DNA from 4 places in the Paenarthrobacter sp. NPDC090517 genome. Region 4 is predicted to be linked to each of the others. Evidence: riboswitches for the same ligand, from Rfam matches in the RefSeq annotation. Region 4 holds a riboswitch; each other region holds the start of a gene.
What was found. Region 4 has a riboswitch for S-adenosylmethionine ahead of ACIQTW_RS15165 (hypothetical protein). Riboswitches for the same ligand answer to the same signal wherever they lie in the genome.
Positions count from the first base shown of each region.

Region 1 (4,398 bases), on a different contig from region 4:
GTCCGCATGAACCAGCCCACAACTGCGCAAGAGCAGGAAGCCCTGCAGTCCGAGGCGGATCGCTACGGCCGTTTCCTGGGCATGGAGACCAAACTGGTCTGAGGCGGCCGGATTGGTCTCACTGGGCAGGACTAAGCTGGGATGAGACCTAGGAGGCCTGCACTGTGAACAATCTGATCTTCTGGATCATCGTCTGCTCGTGGCTGATTCCGCTCGGCATCCGCCTGTACAACCGCTCCCGGGCGCGCCGGATCCAGCAAAACAACTTCCGCGGCCCCGGCTTCCCGCAGCAGAATTACCCGCAGCAAAATTACCCAGGGCCGGGTTACTCGAATCAGCGTTATCCAGGTCAGAGCTACCCGACGCAGAATTACCCCGGGTACCCGTCCGAACCAACCGTTATCCGCCCCGCGGATTCGACACCGCAGGCCGGGCCGCCGTCGAACCCTTCATCCCCGGCACCGTTCCCCCCAGCGGGCGCTTCGGAGCCGCAGGGATTCCGCGCGCGCAAGCTGGCCGAGCTGGACACGAAGTTCAGCAACGGCGAGATCGCCATGGAGGATTACATGAAGCAGCGCGGCGAAATCATGAACGGCTAGGGCTAGGCGAAGAATGATTCGCGGAGTTGCGCCGAGAGCTGGCCAATCTCAGTGAGGAAGCCATCGTGACCAATCGGGGCCTCAATGAGGTGGACCGGCACATCTCCGGGTAGCGCGGCGGCAAGTTCCCGCGACTGTGCAGGGAAGTAGAGCCTGTCGCTATCCACCGCCGCCACGAAGAACTCAGCCGTAGCGCGCGACAACGCCTGTTCCAGCGGGCCGCGGCCCCTGGTGACGTCGTGGGACATCAGGGCTTCGGTGATGGCGATGTAGCTGTTGGCGTCAAAACGGCGGACCAGCTTGGTTCCCTGGTGGTCCAGGTAGCTTTCCACCTGGTAGCGGCCACGCTCCCCCAACACCGCGGCGGCGAGTGGCGTTTCCTGGTGCTGGGCTTCCCTGCCGAAGCGGAAATCCAGCTCCAAGGCTGAGCGGTAAGTGATGTGGGCGATGCGTCGGGCCAACGCCAAACCATGTTCGGGTGCAGTGCCGCCGTAGTAGTCACCGTTATTGAAGTTCGGGTCCTGCCTGATGGCCAAGGTTTGGGCCTGGGCGAAGGCAATCTGCTCGGCCGTGCTGTAGGCGCCCACCGAAATTACGGCGCAGCGTTTGACCCTGTCAGGGAACGTCACAGCCCATTCAAGGGCCCTGGCGCCGCCCATGGAACCGCCCAACACGGCATGCCAGGCATCGATTCCCAAGGCATCGGCCAGGCGCGCCTCAGCCTCCGTGCTGTCGCGCAGCGTGACCAACGGGAAACGTGAGCCCCAAGGACGTCCGTCCGGCGCTTCTGACGATGGGCCGGTGCTGCCATAACAGCCACCCACGATGTTGATGGAAATGACGAAAAACTTGTTGGTGTCGATGGTGGCACCCGGCCCAACGAGTTGCTCCCACCAACCTTCCTCGTCGGTGGCTCCACGGGCTACGTGAGTGCTGCCCGTGAGCGCATGCTGGATGAGGACGGCATTGGAGGCATCGGCATTCAGCTGCCCCCAGGTCTCATAAGCGAGGACGACATCGGGGAGGAATCCGCCGGCCTCAAGTTCCAACGGCCCGATGCCGGCGTACTTGACGGTTCCGTCTTCCTCTCCGGATTTTGGAAGGGCAGTAGCAGTAATGGTCATTCCTTTAACACCTTAACCTCGCGCTTGCCCGTCGCCTTGCGTGCGAACAGGCCTGGTCTTCACCCGGGGCACCCCACCGCGGAGGAGGGTTGCCGGCCAGCAAGCCGGGGCTATGTGCTGGCACTCATGACCTAATACGAAGAGTCTAGGAAATGCAGGGCGGTTCTGGCGAAGAATGTGACAACAGTGTGACGGTTTAGGGTGTCTTCGTTCACGAACGAGCACCCGGAACTGCCGCCCGGCGAATAATCGTCGACGCGAGCGGCAGTCGGGTTAAGACTTCGGGGCGCGGCGTTAGGCGCCCTTGGCAGCCCGGAAGCCGGCTTCGAGGTCGGCGATGATGTCATCGACGTGCTCGATGCCCACGGACAGGCGAACGAGGCCAGGGTTGACGCCCGCAGCGACCTGCTGTTCCACCGTCAATTGGCTGTGCGTGGTCGACGCCGGGTGGATGACCAGCGAGCGTACATCACCGATGTTGGCAACGTGCGAGTGCAACTCCAGGCCGTCCACGAAGCGCTTGCCCGCTTCTACGCCGCCCTTGATGTTGAAGGCCACAATGGCGCCTGTGCCCTTGGGGCCGTACTTCCGGCCACGGTCATACCACGGGCTGGACGGCAAGCCCGCATAGGCGACCGATTCGACGTCGTCGTGCTTTTCCAGCCATTCGGCCACCTTGGTGGCGTTGGCCACATGGCGCTCCACGCGCAGGCTCAAGGTCTCCAGGCCCTGGGCAATGAGGAAGGCGTTGAACGGGGACACGGCAGAGCCGAGATCGCGAAGCAACTGGACGCGGGCCTTGAGGATGTAGGAGAGGTTCGCCCCCAGCGCACCGTCCTTGCCGATGTCCCGGGCGTAGACCAGGCCGTTGTAGCTGGGGTCCGGAGTATTGAAGCCAGGGAAGCGCTCGGGGTCCTTGCCGAAGTCGAAGTTCCCGGAATCCACAATCACACCGGCGATTGCGGAACCGTGACCACCGAGGTATTTGGTTGCAGAGTGGACCACAATGTCCGCTCCCCACTCGATGGGACGGATCAGGTAGGGCGTGGACAGCGTGTTGTCGACGATGAGGGGCACGCCGGCCTCGTGGGCAGTGCGGGCGATGCCCTCGATGTCCAGTACGTCCTGGCGGGGGTTGGACACGACCTCGCCGAAGAACAACTTGGTGTTGGGCCGGACGGCGTCACGCCATTGGTCCAGATTGTCCGGGTCCTCGACGAACGTGACCGAAATGCCGAACTTCTTCAGCGTGTGAGCCAGCAGGTTGTAGGTGCCGCCATACAGGCTGGGGCTAGCCACGATGTGATCGCCCGCCTCGGCGATATTCAGGATGGCGAACGTCTCCGCAGCCTGTCCGGAGCTGAGCAAGAGGGCACCCAGTCCACCTTCCAGGCTCGCGACCCGCTGCTCCACTGCATCCTGCGTCGGGTTGCCGATCCGGGTGTAGATGGGGGCGAGCTCGGCCAGGGCAAAGCGATTGGCGGCGCTTTCGGCACTGGGGAACACGAAGGACGTGGTCTGGTAGATCGGAAGCGAGCGCGCACCTGTGGCGGCATCAGGCTCCTGGCCTGCGTGGATCTGGCGGGTTTCGAAAGACCATCCTTGGGACATGCTGTTCTCCTGTTCGTGGCGCATGGGTTTGGCGGCAATGTGAAGCGGTGTGAGCTGGGGCCAGTCTAAGAACTGCCCGGAGGCGAAGACAGCTTTGTGACGCCGGTGGAAACTTTCGGTCTTCCCGCGTCCCTCCATGACGCCCACTACCACCACTTATACACATCCCACCTTAGTTAGGCTTGACTTAGCTGAGACCCCGATCACAAAGTGCCAAGATGAAGCCATGCGCATGGATCACGTCTCTTACGCCTGTGAACGAGATGGCCTTTTGGCCACTACCGAACGAATTTCCGCGGCACTGGGAGTGGACGCTGTCCGGGGCGGAGTGCACCCGCGCTTCGGTACCCGGAACATGATCATTCCCCTTGCGGATAACAAGTACCTGGAAGTGGTGGAGGTCCTTGACCACCCCGCTTCCGACAAAGCACCCTTTGGCCAGGCCGTCCGTGCCCGCTCGGCTGCCGGTGGTGGATGGATGGGCTGGTGCGTCGCCGTTGACGACCTTGCGCCGTTCGAAGACCGGCTTGGCCGCTCGGCTGTTCCGGGCAACCGTAAGTTCCCCGACGGACGCGAACTGGTGTGGCAGCAGATTGGCATCCTCGGCCTGATCGCTGATCCCCAGGTGCCCTACCTGCTCAAGTGGGAGGGCGACCCCTCGCTGCACCCGTCCAGGATCTACGAGAGCGACGTCAAGATGTCCAGCCTCACCATTGCGGGCTCCGCTGAACGCGTCACCGAATGGTTGGGCGAACCGGTGGAGAAGCCGCTGGAGGATGTCGCCGTCCAGTGGATGGCACCGCACGGCACTCCTGGCATCCTCGCTGTGACTTTCGAGACCGCCTCCGGAGCCGTCACCATCTAACCCGATCCATCCGGCTGGTCCCTGCCCCGGTCACCCATGTCCGGAGCCGATCATGTCCGGGCTAAGCTTCGGCCGCCATCAGCGGGTGCCAATGACGTCACCCGCCGATGGCGGCCGGATACTTTTAACGGGCGCCTACCCCAGGCCCATTGCCTTGCCGAACAGGCTGAATCCAACGAACGCCACGATGTCCAGCAGT
Region 1 covers NZ_JBIVXN010000006.1:173,871-178,268, forward strand. Annotated here, with positions in the region: gene ACIQTW_RS18005 (winged helix DNA-binding domain-containing protein) at 1-102, shown strand, start outside; gene ACIQTW_RS18010 (hypothetical protein) at 165-599, shown strand; gene ACIQTW_RS18015 (homoserine O-acetyltransferase) at 602-1,723, opposite strand; SAM riboswitch class IV at 1,739-1,855, opposite strand; gene ACIQTW_RS18020 (bifunctional o-acetylhomoserine/o-acetylserine sulfhydrylase) at 2,018-3,358, opposite strand; gene ACIQTW_RS18025 (VOC family protein) at 3,561-4,199, shown strand; gene ACIQTW_RS18030 (CPBP family intramembrane glutamic endopeptidase) at 4,335-4,398, opposite strand, start outside.
Region 1: another riboswitch for S-adenosylmethionine. It lies ahead of ACIQTW_RS18015 (homoserine O-acetyltransferase); the one in region 4 lies ahead of ACIQTW_RS15165 (hypothetical protein).

Region 2 (4,398 bases), on a different contig from region 4:
CCACATCACCATGACCGTGGAAGTCCTCCGCGGCGTTGGCGTCGTCGTGGACGATTCCGTGCCCAACCACTGGCGGGTCTCTCCGGGACCCATCCGCGCTTTTGACCAGCGGATCGAACAAGACCTCTCAAACGCAGGGCCTTTCCTCGCCGCTGCGCTGGCCACACGCGGCAGCATCCGCATCCCCAACTGGCCTGCCGGGACCACCCAAGTGGGCGATCAGTGGCGAACCATCCTGACCACCATGGGAGCAGAAGTAACCTTCCAGAACGGAACACTGACCGTGACCGGCGGGACGGAAATCAAGGGCGCTGACTTCGACGAAACAAGCGAACTTGCACCGACTGTTGCCGCGCTGTGCGCATTGGCCAGCGGCCCTTCACGGCTAACCGGTATTGCCCACCTCCGCGGACACGAAACTGACCGGCTCGCCGCGCTGGTTGCCGAAATCAACGGCCTCGGGGGCGACGCGGAAGAGACCGCCGATGGCTTGGTTATCCGCCCGGCGGCTCTTCACGGTGGCGTGGTCCACAGCTACGCGGACCACCGGATGGCCACTGCCGGGGCGATTCTTGGGCTCGCCGTCGAAGGCGTGCAGGTTGAGGACATCGCCACGACGTCGAAGACCATGCCGGATTTTCCAAAGATGTGGGAAGCAATGCTGCAGCCAACTGATGCCAACACCGATCTTGATGAGGCCAGCAACTGACCATGGGCCGTGACGCACGCTCCTGGGACGAATCAGACGTCCGCATCCGTCCCAGCAAAAAAGGATCCAGGCCACGCACCAAGGATCGCCCCAGCCACGATGACGCAGTCATAGGCAGGATCATCACGGTGGACCGCGGACGGTACAGGGCAATTGTGGGCGAAGATTCCGCGGACGAACGCATCGTCATCGCAGCCCGCGCCCGCGAACTGCGGCGCAATCCCGTTGTCCCTGGTGACTTCGTCGCATTGGTGGGTGACGTTTCAGGGTCTCCCGATACCTTGGCACGCCTGGTCCGGGTGGAAGAGCGGAAGACCCTCCTTCGCCGCAGTGCCGACGATACGGACCCCATCGAACGGGTAGTTGTCGCCAACGCCGATCAGCTCGTGGTGGTTGTTGCGGCGGCCAATCCGGAGCCACGTACGGGATTCATTGATCGCGCCTTGGTTGCAGCGTACGACGCCGGCATCGAGCCGTTGCTGCTCATCACCAAGGCGGATGTGAAGGACCCGGCGGAACTCCTGGCCAATTACCTGAGCTTGGACTTTCCCGTGATCATCAGCAGGACCGCCGACTCCGATGCCGGAGGCATCGATGCCCGTTCCGATGACGGCCTGTCAGCCCGGCTGGACAAGGACGCCGTATCCCAACTCCGCTCGCACCTGGGTGGAAAAGTCACCGTCATGCTCGGTCACTCCGGCGTGGGCAAATCCACCATGGTCAACGCGCTGACAGGCGCAGAGCGCGCCACTGGCGGCGTCAACGCGGTGACGGGCCGGGGACGGCACACATCATCCTCGGCTTTGGCATTGAAGCTGGACGATGCACCATCCGGCAGTTGGATCATCGATACTCCCGGTATCCGCTCCTTTGGCTTGGCGCACGTGGATCCCGACCGGATTTTGCACTCGTTCCCGGACCTTGAGCCCGGCACGGAGACCTGCGACCGTGGCTGCAAGCACGGTGCCACCGCCACCAATTGCGGGCTGGATGCTTGGGTTAACGATGGCCACGCAGGGCCATCAGGTGTGGCCCGGTTGGCCTCCTTGCGCCGATTGCTGGGTGCGGACCCAAGGCTCGAAGCGAAGGAGACCAAGGAACTGGGCACCGTCAACTGATTCGTTGTCTGCTTCACGTCCCCAATGAAGCGAACTATTCAGGATAGTTTGGTGGCATGACCCATCCCGTTTCCACCTACAACGATGACCTGCGCCTGGCCCACGTCCTCGCCGATTCAGTCGACGCCCAGACCATGGATCGCTTCAAGGCACTGGACCTGCAGATCGAAACCAAGCCCGACCTCACACCTGTCACTGATGCTGACAAGGCCGCTGAGGAAGCAATCCGCGGTCAACTGTCCCGCTCACGTCCGCGGGACGCGGTCCTCGGCGAGGAGTTCGGCAGCAGCGGTCACGGTTCACGTCGCTGGATCATCGACCCCATCGACGGAACCAAGAACTTTGTTCGCGGCGTCCCGGTGTGGGCAACGCTGATCGCCCTCGTGGATGAAGGGGAACCTGTGGTGGGCGTAGTGAGTGCGCCTGCGCTGGGCAAGCGATGGTGGGCTGCGAAGGATATGGGCGCCTACATGGGCCGCTCCCTGGCCTCGGCGACGCGGCTCAAGGTGTCCAACGTTTCCCGCCTGGCCGACGCCTCCATGTCATATTCCAGCCTCTCGGGGTGGAAGGAACGCGGCAACCTGGATGAATTCCTTGGGCTGACGGAAGACATCTGGCGGACACGCGCCTATGGTGATTTTTGGTCGTATTGCCTCGTGGCCGAGGGTGCCGTGGATATCGCTTGCGAGCCTGAACTGAACCTCTACGACATGGCAGCACTCGTCCCGATCGTCACCGAGGCAGGCGGCCGTTTCACATCCTTGGAAGGCGAAGACGGTCCGTTTGGCGGTAACGCCCTGGCCACTAACTCGATCCTGCACTCCGAGGTCCTGAAGCGCCTCAACCCCGGATTGGACGACCTTCTCTAAACTTTCAGCGTCCAGCCACCAAGCAGCGGGCGGAATTTTCGACGGCGGATGACCCCTTTTGCGGGTCTCCGCCGTTTTTTATTCGGCGAGGAAGGGATTTCGCATTCGACGTAACAAAGGGCTTAACAAAAGGCAGCGGCTTTGGAAGCGTCCCCGGACGTGCCTTAGCCTTTTTTACAGGTCACGAGTGCCAGCGCTAAACCCCGGTTTGCTGGCCGGCAACCCTCCATTCGCGGTGGGGTGCCCCGGGTGACGACCCGGCCGGTCCGGAACGGATGCGGCAAGCGCGGATCCCCCTATGGGGGTCCCTCTTGAGTGAGGTTCCATGAGCACTGTCACGTTCAACCCCAACACTATTCCGTCCCTTGTCGAAGAATCCGCAGCAGAGACGAGCACCGCTGCGCGTCCGCTTGCCGCGGTCACTGGCGCTGAACTTCAGGCTCCGCTGATTCAAGGTGGCCACGTCCGTTACGCAAACTTGGATTACGGCGCATCGGCTCCGGCTTTGACCATCGTTTCGGCCTACCTCAACGAGGTCCTGCCCTACTACGCCAGCGTTCACCGGGGCGCCGGGTACGCCTCCCAAATCAGCACGTCGGTGTACGAGAACTCGCGGAACATCGTCCGTGATTTCGTCGGCGGGCGGGTTGATGATTCAGTGATCTTCACACGGAACACCACGGACTCCTTGAACCTCCTGGCCGGGTGCCTACCACAGGTGGACGGCGAGTTTGCAGGCGAAGTTCTGTACTTGGACATCGAGCACCACGCCAACTTGCTTCCGTGGCAAGGAGTCCCCCACCGCAGCGTCGTCGCAGCACCAACCCTGGCCGAAACGCTGGACAAGCTGGAGGCCGAACTTGCCCAGGGCGGGGTCAGCCTGCTGGCCGTTACCGGTGCCTCGAACGTGACCGGGGAAATCCTTCCCATCGCCCGCCTTGCTTCGCTTGCCCACGAATACGGCGCACGGATCGTGGTGGACGCTGCGCAGCTCGCACCGCATCGCCGGATCAACATCGCGGAGGCGGACGTCGACTACATCGTCTTCTCCGGACACAAGCTTTACGCCCCCTTCGGCGCAGGTGTCGTGGTGGGTCGTCCGGACTGGCTCGACGCCGGCATACCGCACCTTGCCGGAGGCGGCGCGGTACGTGAAGCGCGCCTGGACTCCGTAAGCTGGGCCGCGGGGCCTGCGCGCCACGAGGGCGGCTCCCCCAACGTGCTGGGCGCCGCGACACTTGCCCGCGCCACCCAAGTCCTCGCAGGGCTGGACCAGGACGCGTGGCACGCCCATGAGTCCGCAATCCGCTCGTACCTGGTGAAGGGCCTGGAAGCCATCGATGGCGTGACCGTCCACAAGATCTTCGCTGACTCCCTTGACACCATCGGTGTGGTCAACTTCTCCGTAGAAGGATTCGACGCCGGACTGGTTGCGGCTTACCTGGCGGCCGAGCATGGCGTTGGCCTCCGTGATGGCCGGTTCTGCGCCCACCCGCTCCTCAAGCGCCTCGGGCTCCCCTCCGGATCCCTGCGCGCCAGCTTCGGCGTCGGCTCCCGGTTGGAGGATGCCACCAGGCTGCTCGCAGGCATCGAAGGACTGAAGCGCGACGGACTGGGCTGGGACTATGTGGTGGACGAGGGCCGTTGGGTTCCTGCAAATGACCATCGCAGCTACCCCGAATGGGCCCCGAACACTCCTGGC
Region 2 covers NZ_JBIVXN010000001.1:741,873-746,270, forward strand. Annotated here, with positions in the region: gene aroA (3-phosphoshikimate 1-carboxyvinyltransferase) at 1-709, shown strand, start outside; gene ACIQTW_RS03450 (ribosome small subunit-dependent GTPase A) at 712-1,827, shown strand; gene hisN (histidinol-phosphatase) at 1,884-2,696, shown strand; SAM riboswitch class IV at 2,876-2,989, shown strand; gene ACIQTW_RS03460 (aminotransferase class V-fold PLP-dependent enzyme) at 3,022-4,398, shown strand, end outside.
Region 2: another riboswitch for S-adenosylmethionine. It lies ahead of ACIQTW_RS03460 (aminotransferase class V-fold PLP-dependent enzyme); the one in region 4 lies ahead of ACIQTW_RS15165 (hypothetical protein).

Region 3 (4,398 bases), on a different contig from region 4:
CCCCATCGCCCGGTGGGTGGTGGTTGCCGGGTGCGTGATGAGGGACTTGGAATCGCCCAGGTTATTGGAGATGTCGATGACGCGGAGTCCGTCCAGCAAGGCAAAAGCGGCCTCTTTGGCTGAACGTCCTGCCGAAGGCGAAAGCTCGAATGTCAGCACAGTACCGCCGGCCTTCATCTGCTTCGCGGCTAGCTCATACTGTGGATGGGACTTCAGCAACGGGTACTTGACCCAGCTGATGGCGGGTTGCTGCTCGAGCCACTCTGCGATCTTCAAAGCAGAAGCCGAGCTGTGGTTCACACGCAGCCCGATGGTCTCCAAGCCCTTGGTCAGCACCCAGGCATTGAACGCCGACAGTGACGGGCCAGTGTGCCGCATGAGCTGTTTGACCGGGCCGTCGATGAATTCCTTAGTGCCCAGGATCGCGCCGCCAAGGACTCTTCCCTGACCGTCAATGTGCTTGGTGCCGGAGTACACGATCACGTCTGCGCCAAGTTCACCGCAGCGCTGCAGCAGGGGAGTGGCAAAGACATTGTCTACGACCACTGTCGCCCCCGCGGCATGCGCGAGTTCGCTGACGGCAGCGATATCCACAATCTCCTGCATGGGGTTGGACGGTGACTCGAAGAACACCGCGGTGGTGGGCTCGGACAGGGCTTCGCGCCACTGCTCCAGGTCCGGTCCGTCCACGAAGACCGTCTCGACGCCCCACCGGGGGAGGATCTCGTTGAGGATCACGAAACAGGAGCCGAACAGCGAGCGGGCAGCAACCACACGGTCGCCGGCAGCCAGCAAGGCACCTAGAGCCGTGAACACAGCGGACATGCCGGACGCCGTCGCAAAGCACGCCTCGGTTCCTTCGAGCAGTCGCAGCCGCTCTTGGAAAGTGGCCACGGAGGGGTTGCCGTAACGGGAGTAGACGAAGCGTTCGTCCTCGCCGGTGAAAGCGCGCTCGGCTGCGGCGGCAGATTCGTAAACGAAGCCGGAGTTCAGGAAGACGGGCTCGGAGGTTTCCTGGAAGTTGGTACGGTCAAGGCCACCGCGCACGGCCTGGGTGTCAGGGCTCCAGCCAGTGGCGTCGGGATTAAAAGTCACTTACTCGGTCCCCAGATTCGTTGGCAGGCCGCGGTTCTTCCAGCCGTTGACGGTGCGCTCGCCGTAGCGGTCCGGTTCGCCTTCGAAGCCCTCCAAGACGTTGTAGGCAGTGAAGCCGGCCTGTGTTGCGGCGATGGCCGCCGAAATGGAGCGTTGCCCTGAACGGCACAGGAACACCAGCTCGACGCCGCCGTCCTCGGGAGCCTGCTGCTGAAGATCTTCAATGAAACGGGAATTCGGAATGCCGCCGGCCAGGTTCCACTGGATGAACAGGGGGTCGTTCTCGGTGGCTTTGGTATCGGGGATGCCGATGTGGGCCCATTCCCCCTCGGTCCGGACGTCAACCAGGATGGCGCCTTCTTGGAGTTTGGCCCACGCGTCATGCGGAGTCAGGTCACCTGCGTAGCTCATGCGTGGCCCTCGAACGCTTCTTCGTCCTCGTAGTTTTCCAGCTGATCAACGGCGTTCGCGACGGCGGCATCCGCAGTGGCGATCGCGGTCGGCAGGACAACGGCTTGGGCGACGATGACGTCGGTACCGTTGAACGTAGCTGCCGGGCTGCCGTGGAGGACGTAACCTTCGGCGAGGGCATTGTGGATGCGTTCGCAGAAGTCGCGGGTATCAGGCCCTGTCACCAGGCGGTAAGAGAGTTTTTCTTCAGTGGGTTCAGGCATAGCTGGTGCTCCTCAGTCACGCTTGCAGTACGAGTTGTCGATACGCCGAGTAGTCACCTGAGGCACCCCGCCGGAGAGAGGGTTGCCGACCAGCAAGTCAGGGCTTTGCGCTGGTGCTCATTACTCAAGAAAAACGTAACATCCACGGGCATCCGGCCGCACTTGCGGACGGCTGGGCCGTCGTCATGTTGCGTAATCGGCGGTCGCTTCACTCTTCGTCCTTGAGTGCGCGGACGGCGGCACCCACCGTGGAATAGAAGTGGTCGGGCGTGAAACGCGCCGCCGTTCCGAGGCGGATCAATTTGTCCTTGACAGGCCCTTTAAGCTCGGCGAACACCAGATCCACACCGTGACGCGCCAACCATTCATCCAGTGTGACGAGGTCGTCCAAGGCGGTGGTGTCGATGCCGGTGATAGGTTCTGCCGCCAGGACTACGTGGGAGATATCGTCCGAAGTTTCGTCCAGTTGCTCCCGGACAAAGTTTGCAAGAACCTGTCCGTTGCCGAAGAACAGCGGTGCATCGAAGCGGAGGATCAGGAGTCCCGGGATGCGTTCGCCTTCCGGGTGGCGTGCGAGATCGTGGTAGCCGGGCCGTCCTTCCTGCGAGCCGAGTTCAGTGCGGTAGGGGTCCCAAGCCCGGCGAACAAAGTCCAGGAGCGCCAAGACGATTGCCACCACGATTCCTTGGAGGACACCCACTGTGAGGACGCCCAGGAACGCCGCCAGCATCACCACGGATTCGCTCCGGCTCCGGCTTAGGAGCCGCTTGACTCCCGCCGGGTCCGCCAGCGCAATTGCGGCAGCGATCACGACGGCGGCCAAGGTTGCCGAGGGTAGGTACTCGGTCACTCCGGGAGCCAGCAGCATGAACGCCAGTACCAGCACCGAACCCACCACACCAGTCATTTGGGACTTGGCGCCGGCATCCACGGCTACGGGGGTCCTCGATGTACTGCCGGAGATGGGGAATCCGCCCAGCAGGCCCGTGGCAGCATTGGCCGCTCCAAGGGCTGCCATTTCCCTGTTGCCGGAAACCTTCTTTCCTTCCTTGGCAGCCAGCGTTTGGGACAGGACTCCGGTGTCTGCGAAGGCCATAAGGGCAATGCCCGCAGCCGCGGGAAGCAGGGCCACTGCGTCGGCCCAGCCGATGCCGCCGAGCGCGGGCATCGGGAGGCCTTGGGGCAGGACCCCGGTGACCTTGACGTCGTCGTTCAGGCCCAAGAACGCCGTCGCAAGACAGGAGCCGACCACGGCCAGCAGGACGCCAGGTACCTTCCACTTCAGCAGCCTGGGGATCCAAATAAGGGCGAGGGAACCAACACCAAGCAGCAGTGCGGGAAGGTTGACGCTTCCGGTGAACACCCCCGTGGTGACCTTCGCGAGCTTTTGCCAGATGTCGCCGTCGGCCTCTATCCCCAGGAATGCCGGCAGCTGCGAAAGGGCCACCAGCAACGCGATCCCGTTCAGGTACCCGAGCCGGATGGGTTTGGAGAGCAGCCCGGTGATGGTCCCGAGTTTCAGGGCCGACCCAGCCAGCATGATCACCCCGATCAACACGGCCAACAGCCCGGCGAGCGCTACCGACTTTTCACTACTACCCGCCGCCAGGGGCACGATTGCCGCGGCAATCATGGGGGCGAGGGCAGAATCAGGGCCGAGGACCAAGATGCGGGAAGGCCCTACGATCGCGTAAACCAGCAGCGGGACCACGGTAGCGTAGAGCCCGGTGACGGGTGGAAGGCCAGCTGCCTGCGCGTAGGCCATACCGGCGGGTACCAGCAGGGCGAAGAGGGCAGCACCCGCCACGACGTCGTGCCGGAGCCATTCGCGTTTGTAGCCCTTGAGCGCCCAGACGCCCGAAATCCGGTCCTTGGCGGAAGACTTGGCGGAAGAACGGGTGGGTGAACTCATACAGCGATCATTCCCGACCCATGCTGTTTTCGAAACTATGCGACCGCCGTATGTGGAAAATTCGAACCGTCATCAGGCCCGCCAAAATGTGACGCCCCGGGAGCATAATTGACGCAGTACGACCCCCTGTAACTTCCCATGAAATCAGGTCGCGGTGAGCGGACAGAGCAGTTCTACACTCAAGCCCATGCTGCACTTTGGATGGTTCGTGGGCCACGGTTTTGGTGTCCAGGGCTGGGGGACTCCCGGCTACAGCCTGGGCTACGACTGGAAGAAACCCGCCCTGTATCAGGATGCTGTCCGAGCCTTTGAGCAGTCCGGGTTGGACCTGTTCATCATCGAGGATTCACTCACCGTCCCGGACACTTACGGCGGCACGGCCGAGGTCTCCTTGGCCCACGCGTCTTTCGCTCCGAAGCACGATCCGATGGCGCTGGTCCCGTACCTTCTCTCCGCCACGGAGCACCTTGGAATCGTGCCTACGGTCAGCGCTTCCTTCTACCCGCCCTTCACCGCCGCCCGGCTCCTGGCCACACTGCAACACTTCTCGGAACGGCAGCTTGGCTGGAACGTGGTCACGTCCGGCAGCGACCTCGCCGCGCAGAACTATGGGCTGGACCAACAGATCGAACACGACCTCCGGTACGAGAAAGCGGAGGAATTCGTCGACGTCGTCAGGCGGCTCTGGCGGAGTTGGGAACCTGGCGCAGTGCTTGA
Region 3 covers NZ_JBIVXN010000001.1:1,817,743-1,822,140, reverse strand. Annotated here, with positions in the region: gene ACIQTW_RS08470 (O-succinylhomoserine sulfhydrylase) at 1-1,095, opposite strand, end outside; gene ACIQTW_RS08465 (rhodanese-like domain-containing protein) at 1,096-1,506, opposite strand; gene ACIQTW_RS08460 (DUF1737 domain-containing protein) at 1,503-1,769, opposite strand; SAM riboswitch class IV at 1,783-1,894, opposite strand; gene ACIQTW_RS08455 (SulP family inorganic anion transporter) at 1,978-3,681, opposite strand; gene ACIQTW_RS08450 (NtaA/DmoA family FMN-dependent monooxygenase) at 3,836-4,398, shown strand, end outside.
Region 3: another riboswitch for S-adenosylmethionine. It lies ahead of ACIQTW_RS08460 (DUF1737 domain-containing protein); the one in region 4 lies ahead of ACIQTW_RS15165 (hypothetical protein).

Region 4 (4,398 bases):
GAGTTAGATGTCCTTGCGGCAGGGTGCCGAGGCGAGTAGGTGAAGGCCATTCAGGTCACCCGCGGCGAGTCCGTCGGGGGCCCCGATTTCCGGGTACATGAGTTGGATCGGGTCATCCACGTGGTCCAGGCCCATCACGTGGCCCAGCTCGTGTTGCATGACCGCCAGGACGTAGTCAGCCCCGCCGGGACTCGCGAGCAGTTCCGTTACCTGTGGGGTGTCCAGCTCCAAGCTCCCGGTGATGTAACTTTTGGGTCCGTTGTTGAGGGAGTACATGGTGCTGCCTCCTGTGCCGATGACGTTGTCTGCCAGCGCAGGTGCTTCCACTGGTGTGGTCCAGGAAATCAGCAGGGGAGCCCACCGGTCGCCGTACTTGGACGGCTGGTAGGGCTCACGCCGGTCTACCGGCAACTCGTCCGTGGTGCCGTCGTCGATGAACTGGATGCCGGACGCCGCGGAAATATTTGCCAAGGCAGCGGTCAGCAGTGCTTCGGAACCAATGGGAGCGGACGCATCGTTGACAACGTAGTGGAGCGGACGGCAAGGCGAGTAACCTACCGGGGTGCCGTCGTCGTTAGTGGCCAGGAACTTGTACGAATCGTTGGTGGTGCCGGGCGCTGAAGGCGAGGCCAGCGGGGCATCCGCCTCCTCAAGTCCGGGCGGCGGTGCGTCGAGGGGGCGCGCTGGTTCTGCTCCACCCGGTTGGTCCTGAGTGGTTCCCGGCACGCTCACGCCCGGGAAAAGCGCGGTGATGCGAGGGTCGCCCTGCAAAAATCCACTGACCAGAACGGCAACAACGGCGGCAATGACAGCCATAAGGATGCCGCGGAGAACACGCAAGGCTGTTCCAGTGCGTCGATGCTTTGGCACGCGCATTGCTTCCCGCTCCGGGTCCACGGTTCTCCATTCCTGATGCCCTGGTCACGCGGGGCAGCGCGGAGGACGAACCAACATTACGGTCTCGGGACCGAGCCGTCCAAACTTAGACGATTGCTGCCCCGAACGCCAAGCCCAGCCCGTACGTGGCCGCCGCCGCTCCCAGCCCGATGGCAAGCTGCCGCAGCCCGCGGCTCAGGGGAGAGGTTCCGGACAGCAAGCCGACGACGGCGCCGGTGGCCAAGAGCGCGATGCCCACCAGAACGCCGGCCACCAGCAAGGCTGCGATGCCGGTCATGCCGAAAATGAAGGGGAGGATGGGCACAATGGCGCCCGAAGCGAAGAAGCAGAAGCTGGACATCGCTGCGCCCCACGCTGAACCTACGGATTCGTGATCGTCAGTGGGTGGCTTCTCCGGCTGCAAGGAAAGGCTGGGATCGCAGTCGCAGCTGAACAATCCCATGCGCTCGGCAGCGCGGTGCTCCGCAGCTTCACGCGTCATGCCACGGGCCAAGTACACCAGGACCAGCTCGTTGTGTTCGATGTCCAAGGACGGCGCCGCCGTCAGCGTGGCCTGCGTAGGCAATGTGGCGTTAAGGAGTTCCCGCTGGGAGCGGACCGAGACGTATTCGCCCGCACCCATGGACAGTGCCCCGGCAAGGAGGCCGGCTACGCCACTCATGAGCACCACGGGGCTGGGCACTCCGGTTGCGGCCATGCCCATGACCAGGGAAAGGTTGCTGACCAGGCCATCGTTGGCGCCGAAAACGGCGGCGCGGAAGGTTCCGGAGAGCCTGTTGCGTCCACGCGTGGCCAGGCCCCGGACTACTTCTTCGTGGATTTGTTCATCGGCCACCATGGCCGGCGTCGCCGCAGGTTCGGTACCGTACGGGGAACGGCCTTCGGCGCGCTGTGCCAAGGCGAGGACAAATACTGACCCGAAGTTACGGGCAAGAAAGCCCAGGAACTGGCTGCGGGTGGAAGCTGCCTTGGGCATTCCGGCGTGCTCGCCCAGGAGCTTGAGCCAATGTGCCTCGTGCCTGCCTTCGGCTTCGGCAAGGGCGAGCAGGATTTGGCGTTCTTCGCCGTCGCGCCTCTGCGCCAGTTCGCGGTAGACAGCGGCCTCGGCACGCTCGTCGGCCAGGTACTGGCGCCACCGACGGATGTCTGCATGCGAGGGCGTCGGGGCGTGCGTCCCGGCGTTTTCGGCGGCTGCTGATTCGGGGGTGGGGTCCGGAGCGGAGCTCGACGAACTATGGGATTCCTGGTGCATCTGCACTTTGTCTCCTGTGCTGGGTGGGGTAGTTGCGGCCCCATTGCACGCCCCACACTACCGCTTATCCGCGCGGTTTTTTGGCTGGTATTCCTTAACTGGAATGTTCGGTGCACCGTAATTTCCTTGACCCTCGCTTGTGCCAGTGCTCAGATGGAAGGACAGGGGTGGGGCCCTCCCGCCACTGGATTCCTGCATTCGGGTCAACGGGCCGAACGGTCCGCGAGAACCGGCCCACGAGACGGAGGTTGCACCATGAACACCACCGAATCACACGCCAACTACCCGGAACGGACAACCATTGAGTCCGACCCGGCCTACGACTACGCCGAAGACCAGGAAGTGGACGAGCCCTGGGTGGAGGAGGTCGACGCACCCGAGGACGACGAACGGGTTGTCCCCATTGACGAAACCGAAGAGTTCCGCGAGGAAGACGAGGAAATCTAAGCCTGGTCCTCGGTCCCTAGTGTGAAGTGATGTTGAACGCCCGCCCGTTTCCCGACGGCGGCAACAGTCACCGTTAGGATCTTGGACGACTCACACCAGCGCGTCGGCCGGACGGCTTGGGCTAACGCCTGCGCGATGAGTTCCGGTTGTTGATGTCCGAACCGCTCTGTTCCAGCTTTGGCGGTGATGGTCACCGTGCCCAGGAAGAGGTCGACGGCGGGAATCACCGCCACTGTTTGTGTGGCGGTTGTGGCGAGGGTGCGCGCTGACGTTGTGTTTACCTGAGTGGTATCGCCTTGGTACGGCAAGGGACTGCTCCTTGGGGGAGTGCTCTTGCCCGCTCGGTTGTCTCTGGTCCGGGACGGGCCGCTTCCTCATCCGAACCACCCGTGAACATGGGGTTGGTGTGTGGCCAGTCGGAGCTTGGCACCACATCTCTTGAAGCTGGGACCACCCTATCTCATTGCTGTCTATGCCCCCGTTGTGAGGTTTGGATCGTTGTGGGGCCTGGTGTGCACCCTTTGGGGTGGGTTTGGCGTGTAGAGCGGGCCTTCCAACGGGTGGGTTGTGTTGTGGGGCCTGGTGTGCACCCTTTGGGGTGGGTTTGGCGTGTAGAGCGGGCCTTCCAACGCATGCTCCCCGGGCATAACGCAACGGCAGCGCCGCCCCGAAAAGGGGAGGCGCCGCCGTCGAACTTTGCTTGTTTCCAGAACTGTGCTTAGTTCTTAGTGCCGCTCTGGGAAGCAGGGGTGGTGAGCTCTTCCTCGGCCACGCGGGTGCCTGCGACACGGTCCGTCCAAGCTTTCATGACTGCAGGATCCGTGGGCTTGCTGGCAAGGGAGACCACAAGATACACCAAAGCAGAGGCAATCAAACCGAAGTAGATGGGCTCGTTGGCGTAGATGCCATCGAGGGGCACTTCGGCGTTGATCTCAAGGATGATCATGGTTCCGAGGGTTACCACTGAGCCGGCCGCCATGGACCATGCTGCCGCGATGCCTGTTCCGCGCTTCCACACCAAGCCGCCGATGATGGCCACGAGCAGGCCGCCAACCAGGATGTCGTAGGCAATGGTCAGCGCGGCCACCACGTCCTTGGTGGAGATGGCGATGATGATTGCAACGATCCCCAATCCGAGGACCCAGTAACGGTTGGCCTTGACGTCGTGCTCAGGGTTGTCGGAGTCGGAGGTGTCTACCTTCTTGCCGAACCAGCTGGCAACGAAAGGCATTACGTCTGCGCGGGCAACGGTTGCTGCAGCAATCAGTGCGCCTGACGCCGTGGACATCATGGCGGCCACAGCTGCAGCGAGCACCAGACCGCCGATTCCGATGGGCAGAAGCCGGGTAGCGACCTCTGCGTAGACGTCGTCCTTGGCTGCGATTTCGACGCCGGAGAGGGCAACGCTGGCAGCCATGCCGATCAAGGCACCTGCGAAGCCGTAAAGAATGCAGTAGACGCCGGCGGTGGCGCCGCCCCAGCGGGCAACTGTGGGGGTCTTGGCGGTGAACACGCGCTGCCAAATGTCCTGGCCGATGAGGAGGCCAAGGGTGTAAACGACGAAGTAGGTAATGATCGTCTGGAGGCCGATGCCACCGATGTCGAAGAAGCTCTCATCGACGCGGGCTCGGATGCCGTCGAGGCCACCTGCAGCGTTCAAGGCGAAGGGGAGCATGAGGAAGAAGATTCCCACGGTCTTGATGACGAACTGGACCTGGTCGGCCAACGTGATGGACCACATGCCGCCGATGGTGGAGTAGACCAGCACGATAGCGCCGCCGATGGCGATGGCGAGCCAACGC
Region 4 covers NZ_JBIVXN010000004.1:347,904-352,301, reverse strand. Annotated here, with positions in the region: gene ACIQTW_RS15180 (matrixin family metalloprotease) at 4-876, opposite strand; gene ACIQTW_RS15175 (VIT1/CCC1 transporter family protein) at 983-2,149, opposite strand; gene ACIQTW_RS15170 (hypothetical protein) at 2,405-2,596, shown strand; gene ACIQTW_RS15165 (hypothetical protein) at 2,593-2,904, opposite strand; SAM riboswitch class IV at 2,921-3,040, opposite strand; gene ACIQTW_RS15160 (sodium:solute symporter) at 3,315-4,398, opposite strand, start outside.